DNA from 2 places in the Bacillus carboniphilus genome. Region 1 is predicted to be linked to the other one. Evidence: predicted binding sites of a transcription regulator. Region 1 holds the regulator's gene; the other holds the start of a gene.
What was found. The regulator NrdR, encoded in region 1, represses ribonucleotide reductase genes. The targets are predictions, from matches to a motif close to AACACNATATATNGTGTT.
Positions count from the first base shown of each region.

Region 2: a site for NrdR is predicted at 5,428-5,445, ahead of LC087_RS07255 (vitamin B12-dependent ribonucleotide reductase). Genes of this name have one in related genera too.

Region 1 is NZ_CP129013.1:1,708,243-1,719,698, reverse strand. It holds gene LC087_RS08795 (hypothetical protein) at 1-1,058, shown strand, start outside; partial or broken gene polA (DNA polymerase I) at 1,699-4,323, shown strand; gene mutM (DNA-formamidopyrimidine glycosylase) at 4,339-5,163, shown strand; gene ytaF (sporulation membrane protein YtaF) at 5,269-5,910, shown strand; partial or broken gene coaE (dephospho-CoA kinase) at 5,943-6,537, shown strand; gene LC087_RS08770 (glyceraldehyde-3-phosphate dehydrogenase) at 6,822-7,844, shown strand; gene speD (adenosylmethionine decarboxylase) at 8,172-8,549, shown strand; gene nrdR (transcriptional regulator NrdR) at 8,707-9,162, shown strand; gene LC087_RS08755 (replication initiation and membrane attachment family protein) at 9,216-10,619, shown strand; gene dnaI (primosomal protein DnaI) at 10,631-11,456, shown strand, end outside.
Region 2 is NZ_CP129013.1:1,409,394-1,420,849, forward strand. It holds partial or broken gene LC087_RS07235 (DUF1385 domain-containing protein) at 1-340, shown strand, start outside; gene LC087_RS07240 (SA1362 family protein) at 429-719, shown strand; partial or broken gene LC087_RS07245 (patatin-like phospholipase family protein) at 808-1,687, opposite strand; gene mntR (transcriptional regulator MntR) at 1,821-2,243, opposite strand; gene LC087_RS07255 (vitamin B12-dependent ribonucleotide reductase) at 2,809-5,361, opposite strand; gene LC087_RS07260 (lipoate--protein ligase family protein) at 5,514-6,350, opposite strand; gene LC087_RS07265 (rhodanese-like domain-containing protein) at 6,544-6,921, shown strand; partial or broken gene gcvPB (aminomethyl-transferring glycine dehydrogenase subunit GcvPB) at 7,543-9,002, opposite strand; gene gcvPA (aminomethyl-transferring glycine dehydrogenase subunit GcvPA) at 8,995-10,341, opposite strand; gene gcvT (glycine cleavage system aminomethyltransferase GcvT) at 10,353-11,441, opposite strand.

The DNA.
Region 1 (11,456 bases):
AGAATAATAATTTGATTGGAAAAAATGTTCTCTCATTGATTGTGGAACATAAAGAGACCGGTGAAAAAATCTATATACAAAATGAAATATCAGATCAAAATTTTCAGGATTTTTTTGATGGAGCGCTAAAATTGATAAGCGAAAAGGACTTATCAGAAAACCAATTGAAAGAGAAAATAATTCAATTGTACAACATGAACAATAAATCCGATTACTCTCAAAATATTAGTCAGGAATCAACACAACAATTATCTGGAGTAGCTAGTTCTAGTGGAGATCTTTCAGTGAGTGAAAAAAGTTCTACTCAGAGTTCTACAATATATGTCAATCAAAAAGAGTTAATCCGATTACTAGATGATTTAAAGGACTACTCAAGTAATCCTGATCGGTCTGTTAAATTATCTGATTACGATGTTCCGGAAAGTCTCTTTAAAGGTACTGGATGGAAAAGTTATCACTATACTAATGGTGAACCACGCGGTGCATACACTGCTGGCAGCGTAGATTCAGGTTCATACACACTGACACAAATCTCTTACCTAAATGTAATTAGTAGGTTTAATAGTACTACCGAGTTTGTACTTCAAGTGGGGCAGAATGATGGAATGACTCTCGAGTATGATCATTACTCTGGCATTTTGTCAGTATTTTATTATGGATTAGGTCTAAAAATTGAGGATTTGGAGTTAGCGCATGGTGGACTGGAAGGGAATGACATATATATTAGTCAGGAGATTAATGCAGACCTTGACGGCAATTCTAACTATGTAAAAGCTTTCTTTGGGTTAATTCCTTATGCAGATAAAGTGTACAATCTTTGGGAAAGTTTAACTGGTCAAGATCCACTCCCATTAGGACAGTCAAGAGAATATGAAAATACTGTCGAAAGACAGAAATTAGCATATGATGGAAAAGTATACAGAACGATTTCGGCAAACTTTGATGACTTCACTATGAACAGTGATGGACACTTTGGAAATCTTATAGGAAAGTTTTACTATGATGATTATAATCTATCTGTTTCTTGGTCTTACAAGTATACAGCATACACAAGATGATATTAGGGATACTAATCTCTAAAACTACTACCCACCAAAGTGAATCTTTGGTGGGTTTTGTAAGTGTGCATGGTATGGATGGAATCTATCTATAGGGGGGAAGTTCTAATCCGTGAAGGTGGAAGGGGAAATTATCTTGACGCAAGGGCGTCTATTTTGAAGTGGAATCTATAAGAGGCCAGCAACAGACAGACTCTATTGAACAGATTGAATATTTTTGAAGGAGAGAAGAAGCAACCTAGATATTATAAAGAAGTGATAAATGAAAACAACCCTTTTTCATAATAAAATTGATCATAAAAAGAATGTAATTTTCTATAGCCAAACTTTATAAGGAAACGCAAGACTCCCGCGGAAAAACGGGAATGGCTAGGTCTGACCACAATGTGAGAAACGAACAAGGAGAATTGTTAGGACGTCCGCAGAAAGCGAGGTACAGTTATATAAAATAAAGCTAGTTTGGTGAAAAGAGCTTGAAAGAAATCCAATAGAACTTTTGACTTTCTATTAGGGAGTGAGTTATTTGTGAAAAAACCATAAAGACTTGACTCAATCCACCACTATTACCGCTTATGTTTTTATCTCTGAACATGATAAAATAAAATAAGTATAACGGACTCGCTTGAAGGAGGATTTTAGGTTGTCAAAAAAATTAGTACTAATTGACGGAAACAGTATAGCTTATCGAGCTTTCTTTGCTCTTCCCTTGCTGAACAACGATAAAGGGGTATATACAAACGCGGTTTATGGGTTTACCAATATCCTATTAAAAATTTTAGAAGAAGAAAGGCCTTCTCATATTCTTGTTGCTTTCGATGCAGGAAAAACAACGTTTCGCCATAAAACGTTTGACGAATATAAAGGAGGAAGACAAAAAACTCCACCTGAACTATCGGAACAATTTCCGTTTATTCATGAACTGTTAGATGCTTATGGTATACCTAAATATGAGTTAGAAAATTATGAAGCAGATGATATTATCGGTACGTTAGCTAAGCAAGCCGAAAAAGAAGGACTATCGGTTAAAGTTATTTCGGGTGATAAAGACTTAACACAGCTCTCTACAAAACATATCACTGTTGATATTACCAAAAAAAGGAATCACGGATGTTGATTCCTATACGCCAGAATTCATTGACGAAAAATATGGAATAAAGCCTGAACAAATTATACATATGAAAGGGTTAATGGGAGATAGCTCTGATAACATTCCTGGTGTACCGGGTGTTGGTGAAAAAACGGCACTAAAGCTCCTCCATCAATTTGAAACGATTGAAAATATTTATGAAAACATGGATGAAGTGAGCGGTAAAAAATTAAAGGAAAAGCTAACGGACAATAAAGAACAAGCATTTATGAGTAAACAGCTAGCTACGATTGAAATAGAGGCTCCTATAACTATTCAACTTGACGATCTATCGTATAACGGCTATGAAACGGATAAGATTGTCCCTATTTTTAAAGAATTAGGTTTTACAACGATGTTAGAAAAAATAGGTGTGGAAAAGGAAGAAGTCGAGTTGAAATCATATGATTTTCACATTGTTGAAGAAATTAAATCGTCCCTTCTTCCTAAAAAAGCAGCCTTTGTTGTGGAAGTGATGGAAGAAAATTATCACCAAGGAAACATTGTTGGTTTTTCATTAGCAACTGAAGAAGACTATTATTTCATCTCAAATGAAACGGCTCTTAACTCGACACTATTTAAAGAATGGCTGGAAGATGAGACTGTTGAAAAAATCGTCTTTGATGCAAAAAGAACAATTGTATCTCTCAATTGGCAAGGAATTTATGTCAAGGGAATGAAGTTTGATGCACAATTAGCCGCCTATATTATCAATCCTTCTCTATCCAATGATGATTTAGCTAGTATTGCAAGTGAACATGGATTAAACACAGTGTTGACAGATGAATCTGCCTATGGAAAAGGAGCAAAAAGAAAGGTACCTGATGAGAAGCAGTTAGGGGAACACCTTATTCGAAAAGCAGCCACTATTTTGGAATTAGAGCCATTATTAGTAGAGAAGCTAGAGAAGAATGAACAGCTAGATTTATTTGAGAATTTAGAACTGCCACTAGCAAAAATCTTATCTGAAATGGAAATACAAGGTGTATCTGTCGACGTTAATCAATTAAAAGAAATGGGTGCCCAACTAGCGGATAAATTAACAAGTTTAGAGAAAAAGATTTATGAGTTAGCAGGTGAAACATTTAATATAAATTCTCCGAAGCAGCTAGGTGTTATTTTATTTGAGAGACTAGAGTTACCCGTTATAAAGAAAACAAAAACAGGCTATTCGACTTCTGCAGATGTCCTTGATAAGTTAAAGCAGAAACACCCTATCATCGAAGAAATATTACATTATCGTCAGTTAGGCAAACTACAGTCGACTTATATAGAAGGGCTATTAAAAATGGTTCACCAAAAAACGGGGAAAAATTCATACCCGTTTTAACCAAGCATTAACACAAACGGGGAGACTCAGTTCTACAGATCCTAACTTGCAAAATATACCTATTCGTTTAGAAGAAGGAAGAAAAATTCGAAAAGTGTTTGTTCCTTCTCAGAAGGATTGGTTAATGTTTGCAGCAGATTATTCACAAATCGAATTGAGAGTGTTAGCTCATAGCTGAAGATGAAAACTTGATTAAAGCGTTCAATGAAGGTCTGGACATTCATACAAAAACAGCAATGGATGTTTTTCATGTTGAAGAGAAGGATGTTACTTCAAATATGAGAAGGCAAGCCAAAGCTGTGAATTTTGGGATCGTTTACGGGATATCTGATTATGGCTTATCACAAAATCTAAATATATCTCGTAAAGAAGCGGGGAAATTTATTGATCGTTATTTTGAAATTTATCAAGGGGTTAAGGAATACATGGAGGAAGCGGTTTTAGAAGCGAAACAGTTAGGATACTCACAGACCTTACTTCAAAGAAGGAGATATATTCCTGAAATTACGAGTCGCAACTTTAATGTTCGAAGCTTTGCAGAACGAACAGCTATCAATACGCCTATTCAAGGAAGTGCTGCTGATATTATTAAAAAGGCGATGATTGTTATGGCTGAACGTCTGAAAAAGGAAAACCTTCAATCGACGTTATTATTACAAGTTCATGATGAATTGATTTTTGAAGCACCTGAAAATGAAATCAAAATCTTAGAAAAGATCGTACCTGAAGTAATGGAAAATGCGGTTCAACTAAAAGTTCCATTGAAAGTTGATTATTCTTCAGGGCCATCTTGGTATGATGCGAAATAGAAAGGAAGTACAACAATGCCCGAGCTACCTGAAGTGGAAACGGTTCGCAGAACCCTTCATAATTTAATAATAAGTAAGCAAATTGAATCGGTTACTATTCAGTGGCCCAAAATCATTAAACATCCTGATGATGCCCTTGAATTTGAAACGCTTTTGAAAGGACAAAAAATTCATCAAGTGGACCGTCGAGGAAAGTTTTTGAAAATCTTCCTTGATGACTTTGTTCTTGTATCCCATTTAAGAATGGAAGGAAGATTTGGTGTATACACACACACAGAAGAAATAGATAAACATACCCATGTTATTTTTCATTTTACAGATGGCAAGGAATTACGATATCGCGATGTGCGTAAATTTGGTACAATGCATCTATTTCCTAAAGGAGAAGAGGAAAAACAGCTCCCTTTATCTCAACTAGGTCCTGAACCCTTTTCTAAAGATTTCACATTTGAAGACCTAAAAATGAAATTGAGTAAAACGAAACGATTTATTAAAGTAGCTCTTTTAGATCAACGATTCGTTGTCGGACTAGGGAATATTTACGTAGATGAAGCATTATTCCTTTCAGGGGTTCATCCTGAAAGAATCTCTAATGAACTTGGAGATGAGGAGATTGAAAGGCTTCACCATTATATTATTCAAACGCTGAAAAAGGCGGTAGATAAGGGAGGAAGCACCATTCGTTCTTATGTAAATAGTCAAGGTGAAATAGGGATGTTTCAAAATGACCTGTATGTATATGGACGAGAGGAACAACCGTGTAAACAATGTCAGACACCTATAAAAAAAATCAAAGTTGGCGGGAGAGGTACACACTTTTGTGAAGACTGTCAAAAATAAGCGATAACACAATTCTCTTTTGACAAGCTCCAAAATCTTGTTTTGACCATATATTATATTTAGCATTCTTCAATTTTGTTGTTGGAAAGAAGGGCTAAAATAATGATGGTCTATTTTATTTCTTTATTTTTCCTTGCCTTGGCAGTTAGTTTAGATAGTTTTACAGTAGGTTTTACCTATGGGATGAGGAAGATTAAAATTCCCCTAAAATCAATTGCCGTGATAACAGGATGCTCTGCGATAACCATGCTAGTTGCCATGGCGTTTGGAGAGCTTTTATTAAAATTTTTACCAATTCAAGTAACGGAAACCTTAGGTGGTTTGATTTTAATTGCAATAGGAGGATGGATTTTATATCAATTTTTTAGCACTGTAGATATGTCAGATCATGATACAATCAAAAAAGAAAAGCTATTAGTTGATTTTGAAATTAAAACATTAGGAATTGTGATTAAAATTTTGCATAAGCCAATGAGTGCCGATATTGATAAGTCTGGAAGTATTACCGGAGTTGAAGCTGTCTTATTAGGCTTTGCATTATCATTGGATGCATTCGGAGCTGGAATCGGAGCAGCCTTATTAGGTTATTCTCCTATCGCGATGGCGCTTGTGGTCGCTGTTATGAGTTCTCTTTTTGTGACTATAGGGATGAATATTGGGCTCACCTTTTCGAATTTTAAATGGATGGAAAAACTGACGTGCATTCCAGGTTTTCTTCTCATTATGATCGGGTTGTTTAGAATATAAAAAGGTTGTACTTTTAGAAAGGTTGATAAAAGATGATTATCGGGTTAACAGGTGGAATAGCAAGTGGAAAGAGTACGGTCTCAAAAATGTTTGAACAATTATTTATACCTGTTATTGATGCAGATCAGATCGCTAGAGGTGTTGTTGAAATTGGAAAACCAGCTTACCAAAAGGTGATTGAAACTTTTGGTGAGCAAATTTTAAATAAGAATCAGACCATCAATAGAGAATTGCTTGGCGATATGATCTTTAACGATGCAGAAAAAAAGAAAACAACTAAATAACATCGTTCATCCTGCTGTTTCGTTGCAAATGTTAAAGGAGAAAGAGTCATTAATAAAACAAGGATATAACATGATTGTATTAGATATTCCATTGTTATTCGAGAGTAAGTTAACATCACTAGTAGATCAAACCTTAGTGGTATATGTTAATAAAGATACTCAATTAAGAAGGTTAATGGAGAGAAACGGATATACAAAAGAACAAGCGTTAAGTAGGATTCACTCGCAGCTCTCCCTTGAGGAAAAAAGGAAACTTGCTGATGAGGTTATTGATAACAATGGAACAATCGATGAAACAAAAGAGCAGTTGATGGAATTAATTACTAAATGGACAAGCTTATAAGTCAGTAGGGCTCTTACGCTTTTCTTATTGTCTACTCCATCGCCCAGCAACTCGTAAGTTTTCGCCCTCCTCCTTATGATAAGTCAACATCGAAGCCTGCGGCTATTCGTGTTTCCTTTATCTCATACGGAGTGCTCAAGCCCCTTCGTTGCTAAACGGGCTCGTACGCTTTTCTTATTATTCACCCAAAAATGAAATTATTACCCCCTTTTATTCATAATTATGTTATACTATTTCTAACAATGGGGTTTAAAGTATAACCTATTAGCTGGAGGGGAAAACACATGAAAGCTAAAATAGCGATTAATGGTTTTGGGAGAATTGGAAGAATGGTCTTTAGAAAAGCAATTATGGACGATAGTTTAGAAGTAGTTGCTATTAATGCAAGTTACCCTGCTGAGACGCTTGCTCATTTAATCAAATATGACACCGTCCATGGGAAATTCTCCGAAGAGGTATATCCTTTTGAAGATCATCTTATGGTAGCCGGTCGAAAAGTTATTTTGTTAAATAATCGTAACCCGAAGGATTTACCCTGGGGAAGCCTTAATATAGATATTGTTATCGAAGCTACAGGAAAATTCAATGATCGAGAGAAAGCTTGGGCCCACATTGAAGCTGGTGCTAAAAAAGTGGTATTAACAGCACCTGGTAAAAATGAAGATATTACGATAGTGATGGGGGTGAATGAAAGGCAGTATAAGCATAAAGAACATAAAATAATTTCGAATGCATCTTGTACAACTAACTGTTTAGCACCTGTGGTAAAAGTGCTAGATGAAAAATTTGGAATAGTCAATGGATTAATGACAACTGTTCATGCCTATACGAACGATCAAAAGAATATTGATAATCCTCACAAAGATTTGCGGAGAGCTAGAGCTTGTGGTCAATCAATCATTCCCACATCGACAGGTGCAGCAAAAGCTTTAGGTAAAGTGTTGCCTCATTTACAGGGGAAGCTACATGGAATGGCACTAAGAGTACCAACACCTAATGTTTCATTAGTTGATCTTGTGGTTGATGTTGAAAGGGGAACAACGATTGATGAAGTAAATGATGTATTTAAAAATGCTGCTTCAAAGGACTTGTTAAATATATTATCTTTTTCAAACGAACCTTTAGTTTCAATTGATTATAATACCAATCCATATTCAGCAGTTATTGATGGGTTGTCGACAATGGTTATGGAAGGAAAGAAGGTAAAGGTTTTGGCATGGTATGATAATGAATGGGGCTATTCAAATCGAGTAGTGGACTTAGTAAAATATGTAGCGATCAACATGATTACGTTGTCTGCAGTATAAGTTAAATGCCGTTAGTGGTGCTGTCTAATTTGATATTAGGCAGCCATTTTTGTTTACTGACTTCATTAAAATGAATGAAATAATGTAAGGTGGGAAAAGTAAGACTGATTATCCTTCTACAACCTTTGCCAAAATATTTTAATGAAAGTGTGTTGCAAAAACAAATTAAACAAAGTATACTATTTTTCGTGAACTCCTCGAATATGGGCACATGTTGCTACTTAAAGGGTTAGGACCTCTTTGGACTAACTTTCCCCCCGTGGTAGTAAACATTCTGTAATGACAGGATTTATAGATTATTATTGGTTGAAGGGGGAATAAATGATTATGGAAACAATCGGACGTCACGTGATCTCAGAGTTATGGGGTTGCGATTTTAATAAGTTAAATGACATCGAATATATAGAAAAAACATTTGTTAATGCTGCACTAAAATCAGGTGCTGAAGTTAGAGAAGTCGCTTTTCATAAATTCGCTCCTCAAGGAGTGAGTGGAGTTGTCATCATTTCAGAGTCTCATTTGACTATACACAGTTTTCCAGAGCATGGCTATGCCAGTATTGATGTTTATACATGTGGAGATTTAGACCCAAATGTGGCAGCGAATTACATTGCTGAAGCCCTGAATGCAAATACGAATGAAACAATTGAAATTCCAAGAGGGATGGGAACAGTACAAGTGAATAGGACGTTAAATGTTCTTTAACTATTTAATCAGATTAAAGGGGTAGCCCATTGCTACCTCTTTTTCTGTACCTTCAAACAAAATAGTGGTGCCCACACCAGTAACAAGAGAGTTATGCTACAATTAAGGATAATAAAAGCTCGCATATTATTACTAATGTAGAAAGGAGTTAGTACGAATGAAATGTCCTTCATGTTATCATAACGGGACACGTGTATTAGATTCTAGACCCGTTGATGATTCAAAATCGATTAGAAGAAGGCGAGAATGTGAAAGTTGTCGCTATCGTTTTACAACGTTTGAAAAAGTGGAGCAAATGCCGTTAATTGTTGTTAAAAAAGAAGGGACAAGGGAGGAATTTAGTCCTGAAAAAATGTTAAGAGGACTGATTAAAGCTTGTGAAAAAAGACCTGTCCCCTTACAAAAGTTAGAGGATATTGTTAAAGACATTGAAAAGGATTTACGGAACCAAGGGAGCTCTGAAGTTCAAAGTGATTATATTGGGCAAATGGTAATGGATCGCTTAGCAGAAGTTGACGAAGTAGCTTATGTTCGATTTGCATCTGTTTACCGTCAATTCAAAGATATTAATGTTTTTATTGATGAATTGAAGGAACTTATAAAAAAAACATAATCTGTTAAGCAACCTCCATCATCTAAAAGTACCTCAGGAAAGGTTTGTTTTTGATGGAACAACATTGGAAAGAGTTACTTCCGATTGATAAATATCAAGTGAAATCTCGGGGAGTTCTTCAAGAATTAGATCGAAAGGTGATAACTGCCTTATACCAGCCTTTAATTGGAGCGATTAGTTATAGCCTATATATGACTTTATGGGAAGAGCTCGAACATAATCGTTTATGGGGCAAAGAAAACAACCATTACAGTCTGATGACAGCTATGCAGTTGAATTTAAAACTTATTTATCAAGAAAGAATGAAGTTAGAGGGAATAGGGCTATTAAAATTATATTATTATGAACAAGATCCTCGATTGTTTATTTATGAATTACTTCCTCCTTTAACTCCAAAACAGTTTTTCCAAGATGGTATGTTGAATATTTATTTGTTTAATCGAGTAGGAAAAAATAAGTATAATCAGCTAAAACAGTTTTTTCTTGATGAGGCCGTTCCAAATGGAGGGAAAGAGATAACGAAAAGTTTCAGTGAAGTGTTTAAATCCATTCATACATCGGAGCTGAAAAATTCAGAATTTGATCACAACGATGAAATTGAAGGAGAATTTCTTGAAAAAGAAGATGGAAAACAAGTCATTGTGGCACCAGAAACTTTTAATGAATCTTTATTTCTTGAAGGGTTATCAGAACATATTGTTCCTAAAAAGGCTTTGACGGCTAACGTGATGGAAGCCGTTTATAAACTTTCATACTTATATGGAATTGATGCGATTGAAATGAAAAATGTGCTTTTAAATGCACTTGATCATGACGATAAGGTGAATATTGAATCTTTAAGAAAAGCAGCAAGAGACTGGTATAGTTTTTCATATGGTGATCAAGTGCCAAAGTTAGTGGATCGAAAGCAACCTTTACAAAAGAAATCCCCTACAAATCAATTAGACGATAAAGAAAAACAATTAGTGACACAACTAGAATCCATTACCCCGAGACAATTCTTAATCGATTTGGCCAATGGAGCTGAACCATCTTCAAGTGATTTAGAAATCATAGAAGAAGTCATGTTTCAACAAAATTTATTGCCAGGGGTAGTCAACGTATTAATTTATTATGTCATGTTAAAAACAAATATGAAGCTTTCCAAGGCTTATATTCAAAAGATAGCTAGTCATTGGAGTAGGTGCAAAGTTGAGACCGTCTCAGATGCAATGACATTAGCAAAAAATGAGCATCGAAAATATCAACAGTGGGCAAGCTCAGATCAACCTAAACGCTCAAAGGATAAGCGTAGTTCTGTCATTCGTAAAGAAAAGCTTCCGAAATGGATGCAACAAACTGATGATGAAAAGAAAAGCAATACGAACAATAAAACAGATGAACAGTTTGAGCGGGAGAAACAACAATTGGAAAAACGGATAAAACAGTATATGAGTAATAAGAAGAGTACTGACTAGGAGGGAAACCTTTGGATTCAATTCAGCATTCACTGAAAAATATTGTTGGGAATAACAATCTTCAATCGAAATTAAAAGAAATGAAAGAACAATTATTAAAAAATGATCAGATCCTTTTATTTTTAGAGAAGGAACAAGTTCCAGAACAAGTGATAGAGAAAAATTTAGTTAAGCTATATGAATTTGCTAGTCAAAGTCAACAATGTTCCGAATGCCCAAGCTTGGACAAGTGTAAAAATATTTTACAAGGTCATTATCCCTTACTTGAACGCGAAGGAAATACAATCAATATAAAATATGTGAAATGTGAGAACCAAAAGTTATACGAAAAAGAGAAAAAACAGAAATCATTGGTTGAAAGTATTTATATTCCTAGAGAAAACCTTAAGGCTCGCCTTAATAATATTGATTATGAGGATAATTCAAGATTAAAGGCTGTTTCATATGTTCATGAATTTCTAGAGAATTATGAACCAACTAAACCAATAAAGGGGTTATATCTTTATGGTGCTTTTGGTGTAGGAAAGACCTTTATTTTAGGAGCCATTGCAAATGAGTTAGCGGAAAAAAGTGTGGCATCAGTCCTTCTTTATGTTCCTGAATTTGTAAGGGAACTTAAAACATCTCTCCAAAACGATACATTTAATAGAAAAATTGAAGCCGTCAAAATAGCCCCTGTTTTAATGCTAGATGATATTGGTGCAGAATCTATGTCAAGTTGGGTTAGAGACGATATACTTGGCGCAATTTTACAGTATCGAATGCTTGAAAATTTACCAACGTTTTTCACTTCTAATTTTGATTTGAAAGAGCTAGAACATCACCTTGCCTATACCC
Region 2 (11,456 bases), 300 kb from region 1:
ATGTGGGAGTAGTTTTATTTTATTTACAGTGATTGTTGGGTTCTTTATCTATTTACTCGTACCAACCGATCCTCTTTGGCTTCGGGTTGTGAATAGATTGGCTTTAATTCCTATTGTTTTAGGCGTCTCATTTGAGGTTTTACAATGGACGAATAAATTGCGTGAGATTCCTTTTCTTAAGTTTCTTGGCTACCCAGGTTTATGGCTACAATTATTAACAACAAAAGAACCAAATGATGATCAAGTTGAAGTGGCGATTGCTAGTTTTAATGCATTACTTAAACTAGAAGAAAAATCTGCACAAGAACAAATTAACCTTAAAGATACACAAATTGGGTAGGATTTATTTAGAAAACGACATAAATTTGGTCTGAGAATGCTAGATTTTTAACTCTTTCAATAAAGCTGTTGGGTGGAGGTGGCTTACATTGAATAAAATAATAACCTATTGGATTTTTTTACTGATTATTTCTTTAGCAACCATTGGTTTGCTGTTTTCAATCCTGTATGATACGAAAAATTTTTTTAGTACACTATTAGTATGGATAATTGTGATTAGCATTATTTTCTTAGTGATCAGATTTATTATGAGCAAAAACAAAGGAACGGAATATCAATCCTTTGTTAAAGCTGCAAAAAAATCAAAAAAACGACATAATAAGAATAGACCTTCTGTTAAAAGAAGAGAATTTAACAAGAAGCTCAACTCCTGCCATTAGAAAACGTCGAGATCATAGTCATTTAACTGTCATCGAAGGGAAAAAAGGCAAGAAAAAAAATAAGGCTCTTTTTTAAAATGTGTAAAATCTAATATGTCCACCTTAAAAAGAAATCGGTTGTTTTTCGGTACCCTAAATTGATTAACACCGATTTTTTTTTCGTCTGTCAAATCAAATTCTGTTGTTAAAGAGTGATCCATTGGGATAAACACAATGTTCTGTTCATGCCTTCTTGATATATGCCTTGCGTCATGCGCGTCCTTCATTGTCGTAAATAAAGCTCCAAACATCTCAAAAGCATTAGTAATTTTATTTCCTGGCATTTCTTCTGAATTTTGACTAAGTTTAATACCTAAAACAGGTCGCTGCCTCTTTTCTTCATCGAAAAGCCATATTGGAAAATTACTTAACACACCGCCGTCCACAATAATATGTTCTTCTCCTTTATTGACTAGTTTTACCGGACGAAAGAAGTAAGGTAAACTACAACTCATTCGAACAGCCCTAGCAACAGAAAATTGATTTGGATTCAGACCATAGCTTGATAAGTCATCAGGAAAAACGACTAAATTCCCTCTCGTTAAATCTGATGCAATTATTTTCAAACGATTGTGAGGCAAGTCAGCAAAAGTATAAATTCCTTTTTTATTTAAGCAAACACGAAGCCATTTTTCTAGCTCTTCTCCCTTATACAAGCCCAATTTCCAATAAAACAGCAGCCATTTCGTAAATCGAAGAGGCCAAATTTTGTGATGTCCATTTAAAAAATTCTCCACTACAATATCTTCCATTAATTTCTCTATTTCTATGCTTGAATAACCTGCAGCAATAAATGAGGAGATAATTGATCCTGCACTCGTTCCAGCTAACCTAACATATCGAAACCCCTGCTCTTCAACAGCTTTAAGAGCTCCAATTAAAGCAAATCCCTTGATGCCTCCTCCCGAAAAAACACCATCAATGTCCATTGAAATCCCCCCATACGTTACTTAACACTATTTTAAGTAAAGGTTATAGGAAAAAGACCTTTTTCACACGAAAAAAGATGAACATCTTGGAAATCAAGTCTGTCCACCTTTTTAATATCTGCATCACTAATATTTATTCTTTCTCATTTCTTGTTTGAACTTCTTTAAGGGAATTCACTCTCTGGTCATCTTCTTCAAAATAATCTACGAGATCTCCAATTCGTGCGATGGCATCCCAACTAATATGATGCTCAATTCCTTCCACATCATTATAAATTTTGTCCTCTTGCACACCAATGATTCTCATAAACTTTTCTAACAACTCATGGCGATATACAAGACGTTCACCAATCTTTTTCCCCTTTGCTGACAAGGCTAATCCTCTATATCGTTCATAATTAAGATAGTCATCTTTATCTAGTTTTTGAACCATTTTTGTAACGGAGGAGGGATGTACAGACAAAGCATCTGCAATGTCCGATACACGGGCGTATCCTTTATCCTGAATGAGTAAATAAATTTGTTCTATATAATCCTCCATGCTCGGTGTTGGCATGTAATTCCCTCCCATAAAGGTATTGTTCATCATTAACTGTTATGCAAGGTAAGCTAGTTAACCTTCATTTATGTATAAATATTTGTTAACCTTTCAATCTATTCATTATGTAGTTTTAAGAGGTTGTTCAAAAAGTCCTGAAAAAATGTCGGTTGAATAACTTTGTTGGATTGCTTTTACGTTCCTTCGACGCACACGATGTGCTAGCGCAGGCGTTAACCAAACGACGTGGTTGCTTTTAGCCTGTGTTCCGTCATCTGTACGTACACTGTGGTGCTTCGATGCCCAGGACGGGCTAGCGCAGGCGTTAACCACAGGACGTGACTGAACTTAGCCTGCGTTCCTTTAAGGAGTCGCCTCGTTCTTCTCGGCTCTTTTTCCCTACTTTTTGAACACACACTTTAAGTAATTGTATTTATTTTTTGTTGAGTCATAAAAGCTGGAAAGCGCTTTTAGTCAACCAACTAAAGTTTACACTACATCAAATAGCAAAGCAAGTTGTTATTGATGATCCTTCTTTTACATGGAAAAGGAATCGAGATGGCTCGATTCCTTTCAATAATTATCACAGTCCACATTTAAGCTGAGCGCCACACTTCACACATGTGTTGCAACCACCAACTTCTTCTACCGTTCCTTTGCGACAAACAGGACAAGTGTTCCCTACTTCATTTCCAATCAATACATTTGTAGAACGTACATCTTGCACCGTGTTCATTAAGACCACTTTTTCTGTTTTTTTGTCAAACACCATTTCATCCATCGTATTTTCTTCTGCCTTAAGCGTTAAAACTTGTGAATCACGACTACCATCAACGTAGACTGTCCCGCCTTTGGCACCGCCTTTATACAAACGTTCATAAACCTTCTCAACTTGTTCTACTGAATAACCTCTAGGCGCATTAACCGTTTTACTAATGGAGCTGTCAATCCACCTTTGAATCACACATTGAACATCTGCATGAGCTTCGGGAGATAAATCCATTGAGGATATAAACCAATGTGGTAAGTTTTCTGGATCAACCTCTCTGTTAGCAGATAAATATTCTTGTACTATATCCGCTTTTACTTCAATAAACTTTCCTAAACGACCGCTCCGATAATAAGAGAAAGAAAAATATGGTTCTAATCCAGTCGAGACACCAACCATTGTTCCAGTTGAACCTGTCGGCGCAACAGTTAGGAGATGTGAGTTACGAATTCCATGCTCCAAAATTTGTTCTCTGATTGCATGAGGCATTTTTTGCATATAACCCGATTCAGTAAAAGCGGTTCTCAAACGAGCCGTTTCTTCATCGCTCTTACCTACTAAAAATGGAAAGCTCCCTTTTTCCTTCGCCAATTCAACTGAAGCTTGATAAGCTGTTGTCGCAATCGTTTCAAATACTTGGTCAATTAATTGGTTTCCTTCTTCTGAACCATACTCTGTTTCACAATATATGAGGAGATCATGTAACCCCATAACACCAAGACCTAGCCTTCTTTCTCCTAAAGCTTGTTGTTTATTTTCTTCTAGAAAGTAAGGAGTGGCATCAATAACGTTATCTTGAAGTCTTACTCCAACTGAAACCGTCTCTTTTAGTTTTTCAAAATCCACTTTTTTATTTTGTTTATCCGCCATTTCAGCCAAGTTAATCGCTGCGAGGTTGCACACAGAAAATGGCGCTAGAGGTTGTTCACCGCATGGATTAGTTGCTACAACTTTTTGTCCATAACTTTTAGCATTCGTCATTTCATTTGCATTGTCAATAAAGAAAATACCTGGTTCAGCAGAATAAGTGGCGCAAATGTTAATTAAATTCCAAAGCTCTTTTGCTTTAATTTCACGATACGTGCGAATCGCATATCCCATGCCTTCCCACTCTCTGACATCCCCAACTTCATGCCACTTTTCGTTATAATCCTTCATTTCTTCTTTGGTATACTTTTCAACATCAGGAAAACGCAGCTTGTACATATCGTCATTTTCAACTGCCTGCATAAATTCCTTTGTTAAACAAATCGATATATTAGCACCTGTTAAGAAATCCTCTTGGTGTACACTATACTTTCCACCTTCACGTAGCATGGATTCTGCTTCAGCAATCACCTGCTCCGTAAATCCTCCTTGACCAGGAACAGCCTTGAAATTGACAATGCCTTGGTACATGTCTCTCTCTTGCTCCTTGAGAGGTGTAAATTTCAATTTATCTTGAGCTGCTTTCTTGATTTGATCATCGTTTGTACTTTCAACTAAAAAGCGTAAAATTTTTGGGTTTTGCATCTTTGAAATAATAAACTCAATGATATCAGGATGCCAGTCCGTTAACATAATCATTTGTGCACCTCTACGTGAACCTCCTTGTTCGACAAGGTGCGTCAACTTGGCAATATCATCTAGCCATGAAACGGAACCAGAAGACTTTCCATTAACCCCTTTAGCTAACGTATTTCGAGGTCTTAGCGTTGAACCATTTGTTCCTACTCCGCCTCCCCGACTCATAATTTCCATTACTTTTTTCCTATGTTCTGAAATACCTTCTCGTGAATCTTGAATATAGGGCATCACATAACAGTTAAAATACGTTACATCTGTACCAGTTCCCGCCCCATAAAGAACACGACCTGCTGGAATAAAATTTTTATTTTTTAATTGTTGGTAAAACTTTTCATACCATTCATTCTTTTTCTCTTCCGTATTTTCTACTGCTGCTAATCCCGTTGCATTCCTCCTAGCAATTTGTTCATAAAAAATTTCTAAAGGCTTTTCAATGACATTTAGCGACCGTTTAATTATCCCTGTCTCTATTTCTTCTTGCGTGTCTAATGAATGACGAAATTCTTCCTCTACTAAGACAGTAGCGGTTTTCTCAAGCCAATCAATCGCTTGGATGATTCCTAATCCTCTCGCAGGAAATTTCGGATCTTCTTTTATCGTTAACACAACAAAATCCCCACTTGTTAACGTAAGTTTCTCCGTATCCTTAAAAGAATATCGATCGATCATCACGAGTCGAGAAACACCGCTGTGGGTAATCTTCATGTCTTCTTCTATAGGGTGAACTTGCGAAAATTGACGAATGTCCTTGTTTAGTTTGTTCACATCAATGGTATTCTTTATTATTTCTTTCACAGCCATGACCAAAACGCTCCTTTATCAATCTATACAATAAAAATCAATATGTCGTATTATAGATGATAGTATATCACAACATATTGATTGTAGGTAGATCTTTTTTTAAGAAAAATAGATCTATTTCATTATGTAAATCGACCATTAAATGCAATTGTTTAACGTTTAAAATTCCATTCATCACTTGCATATTTTTCTTTAGCTAACTTTTGTACATAAAATTTTTCTTTTTCATTTAATTCGTAAGGTTCGAGGTTAATATTCAATCCTAGTTCGAACCCTTTTTTAAATGCTGTTTTAGCTTCGTTGATAGAAATCTCCCTTTTAGCCAAATCATTTGTTGCTACTGCTTTATTTTTAAACCCTTGTTTCATTCGTTCTTTCACACGTTCATTAGGGAAGTTGAATAGATCGAACAATTGATCCTCATCCATATTTAATAAAATGGATCCATGTTGTAAAATCACACCTTTTTGTCTCGTTTGCGCACTACCTGCTACTTTTCTCCCTTCTACAATCAATTCATACCAAGATGAAGCATCAAAACATACAGAAGAGCGTGGGTTTTTCAATCCTCTTTTTTCTTCTTCAGAGCGAGGAATGGAGAACTCTGCTTTTAATCCTAATTGACGAAATCCTTCTAAAATGCCCTCAGAAATGACGCGATAAGCCTCAGTCACAGTTTTGGGCATTTGTTCATGTTCTTCATGGACAATGACACTATACGTCAGTTCTTGATCGTGTAAAACGCCTCTTCCCCCTGTTGGACGACGAACAAAACCTAACTTCTGATCCTTCACTGCTTGAAAGTTAATTTCTTTTTTTGCTTTCTGAAAATAACCAATCGATAAAGTCGCAGGATTCCATCCATAAAAACGGATAGTCGGCGGTATCAACCCCTGACTATGCCAATCTAATAGTGCTTCATCTAACGCCATATTAAACTCAGGAGAGCAATAACCGGAATCAATATATCTCCACGTTTCTTTTTCCATTATAATCACCTTCTTTTTGGGACTTTTCCGTTCATTTACTATAGCCAAATCACTTTTATATGTAAAATAAATAGATTCATGGTTGCAACCGATGACAATTTCATTAAGGTTTTATATAATAGAACGTGGGCTTTAACATTTGACTTAAAAAATACCACTTAACATACATTACTGTAAGGAGCGAAATGATTCAATGGAAATTTTATTAATACTTGTTGGTGCTTTACTCATTTATTTACTTGGAACTTTTCTATACCAAAGAAGACTCCTAAAAAGACTTACACAAGAGGAATTTATTGAAGGCTATCGTAAAGCACAGCTCATTGATGTTAGAGAGCCGAACGAATATAAAGCGGGGCATATTTTAGGTGCAAGAAATATACCAATGTCTCAATTACGTCAACGTTATCAAGAAATCCGCCCGGATCAACCTGTCTACTTATATTGCCAAAATACGACTCGTAGCGGAAGAGCTGCGCAAATGCTTCGTAAAAAAGGCATTAAAGACTTGTATACATTAAAAGGCGGATTTAGATCGTGGACAGGGAAGGTTAAATTCCCTAAGAAATAACATAGCTAAAATTCAATTTTCTATTGAAAACACAAAGCTCTGTAGAAGGATGCTTTTATCCCTTTTACAGAGCCGCCTAAAAACACATGCAATGGTCACAACCTTTATTCTATTACACTTCTCACTCTAACTTAAAGAATTAAATACAACTAGCACTTGTGGACTACTACCTATACTAAATGTTTGGAACGCTTTGAATGAAGAGACATTAATAATAGTTAGTACATGTTATGTACTAACTTTAAAAAGGGTTCCAAACAGGCGCTAATAATTAAAAATAGACAGGTAAGAGCACAAGGCCAAAAACCACTCCGTTTTATATCATCTTTCACTTTTTACATCTCACTACATTTTCCTTCTACTTTTGCAAACTCCACAAATCTCAGGTGGAACAGACGTATTACATTTATTATTTTTAAAGAAATTATCATCATCATCAACAATATCCACTTGGTTGTTAACGACACAGTTAGAGACAATTTGATTATTTGTTGATGACTCTTCTAAGGAGATTCCCCTCTCCTCATTGAATATAGGTAATAGTCTGATAGATGAGAGTAAAGAAGATATAAAAAACCCCTTGTATGAAAAACATTCACACAAAGGGTTACTTTCTTATTCTTACTTCTTTTGATATCTTAACACTGGCTTTCTTGCTGCTTTCGTTTCATCTAAACGTTTTATCACAGTTGTATAAGGAGCTTCCTGAACAACTTCTGGGGATTCCTCTACTTCCTTAGCAATTTGAATCATCACATCAATAAACTCATCTAACGTCTCCTTTGATTCGGTTTCCGTAGGTTCGATCATCATACATTCCTCGACGTTTAGTGGGAAATAGATGGTCGGCGGATGAAAGCCAAAATCCAGGAGTCGTTTAGCAATATCAAGTGTTCGTACTCCAAGCTTTTTCTGCCTTCTCCCTGATAGGACGAATTCATGCTTACAATGCTGATCATACGGTAAATCGTAGTAAGGAGCTAGCTTTCTCATCATGTAGTTAGCATTTAAAACTGCGTTTTCCGTAACAGCCTTTAAGCCATCAGGCCCCATTGAACGGATATACGTATACGCCCTGACATTAATACCAAAATTACCATAATAAGGTTTCACCCGTCCAATTGAGTCAGGACGGTCATAATCAAACATGAATTGATCATCTTTTTTCACCAATACTGGCTTTGGCAAAAATGATCTTAAATCTTCTTTTACACCAACAGGTCCCGATCCGGGTCCCCCACCACCGTGCGGACCAGTAAAGGTTTTATGAAGGTTTAAATGGACAACATCAAAACCCATATCTCCTGGTCTTGCCTTACTTAACACAGCGTTCAAATTAGCACCATCATAGTATAGTTTTCCGCCAGCCTCGTGTACGATATTTGCCATTTCGACAATCTCTCGTTCGAATAATCCTAAAGTATTTGGGTTTGTTAACATTAAAGCAGCTGTATCCTCACCGACGACCCGCTTTAAATCTTCTAAGTCTACAAGACCATTTCCTCCTGATTTCACCGTTACGGTTTCAAACCCTGCTACGGTTGCTGAAGCGGGATTGGTTCCATGAGTGAATCAGGAATAATCACCTTCGTTCTTTTCGTATCACCATTAGCTTCATGGAATGCCCGAATAATCATTAAGCCCGTCCATTCACCATGTGCCCCAGCAGCAGGTTGAAGCGTAACTTCATCCATCCCTGTAATCTCTTGTAAATGAACTTGGAGATCGTACATAAGCTCAAGTGAACCTTGTACCGTCTCTTCTTCTTGCAACGGATGAATAGAAGAAAAGCCTGGTATTCTAGCAATATGCTCGTTGATTTTTGGGTTGTATTTCATCGTACAAGATCCAAGTGGATAAAAGCCTGAATCAACCCCGTGATTTCGTTTCGATAAAGCAGTATAATGACGCATTATATCAAGCTCAGATACTTCTGGTAAGCTTGCAGGCTCTTTTCGTATAAATTGATTAGGGAGAACGTCGCTAAGGTCAACTGTTTCAACATCTAACTCAGGTAAACTATATCCTATACGACCTGGCTTACTCACTTCAAAGATCAGCGATTGTTGTTGGTTATTCATGACGATCCCCCATTTCTTTTAAAAATTCACTAATTTGTTCCTTCGTCCGTTGCTCCGTAACAGCGATAAGCATATGGTTTTCTAACTCTGGATAATCACGTCCAAGATCATATCCACCGATCCAACCTTTCTTAATCAATTTTTGATTGACTTTTTTAATAGAAGAAGGAAGTTTGACAACAAACTCGTTAAACATCGGGCCAGAGTAAACAACGTTTAACCCTATCTTTTTAGCCAATGTTTTAGCGAAATGGGCTTTTTGAATATTTTGAAAGGCAATTTCCTTTACTCCTTCTTTTCCAAGCGCTGTCATCGCCACACTTGACGCTAGTGCATTTAACGCTTGGTTAGAGCATATATTTGACGTAGCCTTGTCTCTTCTAATATGCTGCTCCCTCGCTTGTAAGGTTAACACGAAACCTCGATTTCCTAATTCGTCAGTCGTTTCTCCAACCAGTCTACCCGGGACTTTTCTCATCAGCTTTTTAGTGACCGCAAAATACCCACAATGTGGACCACCATACTGAGCAGGAATCCCAAAAGGTTGTGTATCCCCTACTACAATATCAGCTTTAAACTCACCAGGAGGAGTCAGCGCTCCTAAAGAAAGAGGATTTGCAGAAACGACGAATAAAGCTTTTTTACTATGAACAATCGACTCAATCTCATCAAGTCTTTCTATTTGACCAAAAAAGTTAGGGTATTGAACAATAACAGCTGCTACATCGTCATCCATTTCTTTTTCTAGATGGTTTTGATCGGTAACCCCATTATCATGAGATATCTCAATCACTTCAATATTTTGCCCTTTTGCATACGTAGACAAAACGGCTCTTGATTCTGGATGAACCACTTTTGAGACAAGGACTTTTTTCTTTTTCGTATGACCAGCTGCCAGCATAGCTGCTTCTGCTAATGAAGTTCCTCCATCATACATGGAGGAGTTGGCAATATCCATCCCTGTAAGCTCACAAACCATCGTTTGAAATTCAAATATAGCTTGAAGCTCCCCTTGAGATATTTCAGGCTGATAAGGAGTATAAGCTGTGTAAAATTCCGAACGAGATAACACATGATCCACTATGACAGGAGTATAATGATCGTAAACTCCAGCACCCAAAAAGGAAGGGTGCGTGCGTAAGTCTTTATTTTTTCCCGCAAGTTTTGTTAACTCTTTTACTAATTCCGTTTCTGACTTTGCTTTTTTAATATTGTATGGTCCTGTATAGCGAACGTCTTCAGGTATATCCGCAAACAATTCGTCTATATATTCGATGCCTATTTCTTTTAACATGTCCTGTTGGTCTTGCTCTGTCATTGGTAAGTAACGATGCTTCATGATCCTTCCCCCTATGTGCGCTTATAAAAAGGTGTTTTGACAACAACCGCTTTTACTCGTTTTTTTCTTATCTCTACTTCTAGCTCTTGACCAAGGTCCGTGAATTCTTTTTCTAAAATTGCCAAACCTACATTTTTTCCTAAGGTAGGAGATTGCGTTCCAGAGGTCACTTCTCCTGCTAGATGATTATCCACCCAAACACTGTAGCCATGGCGAGGGATTCCTTTCCCTACCATTTCAATTCCTACTAATTTTCTTGGAGGACCTTCTTTCTTTTGCTTTTTCAACACTTCTTGACCAATGAATGCAATTGATTTATCTACCTTTACCGCAAAACCAATCCCTGCTTCAATCGGAGAAATGATTTTTGACAACTCTTGCCCGTAAAGGGCTAAATTCGCTTCAAAACGAAGCGTATCTCTCGCCCCTAAACCACATGGAACCACATGTTCATTTTGTAATAGATCTTTCCATAGAGCAGGTGCATCCTCTGCTGCACAATAGATTTCAAAACCATCTTCCCCTGTGTAACCCGTTCGAGAGACTAGCGCATCGATTCCATTTAGACAAATGTTCTCAAAAAAATGAAAAAACTTAATAGTAGATAAATTTGTATCGGTAAAAGATTGTAATACCTCATTGGCAAGTGGACCTTGCAAAGCTAGCTGAGCCATATGATTAGATACATTCGTAATCTCAACGTTTTCTTCCCTATGCTCGTTTAACCATTGAAGATCCTGTTCAATATTAGCCGCATTTACGACAAGGAGATAATCTGTTTTTGATTTTCGATAAACTAACAAATCATCAACTGTTCCTCCATCTTCGTAACACATAGCCGTATAAAGAGCCTTGCCATCTTTAAGCTTACTCATATCATTAGTCATTACTTTTTGCAAGAAGAGAAGGCTTCCTTCCCCTTTGACTTCAAATTCACCCATATGGGAAACATCAAACAATCCAACTTTCTCTCTAACAGCGCGATGTTCTTCTTTAATAGATGAAAATTGTACTGGTAACTCCCATCCGCCAAAATCAATCATTTTTCCACCTGATTCCTTACAAACAGAAAAAAGTGGTGTTCTTTTAAGTTGTGCCATTCTACTTCCCCCTTT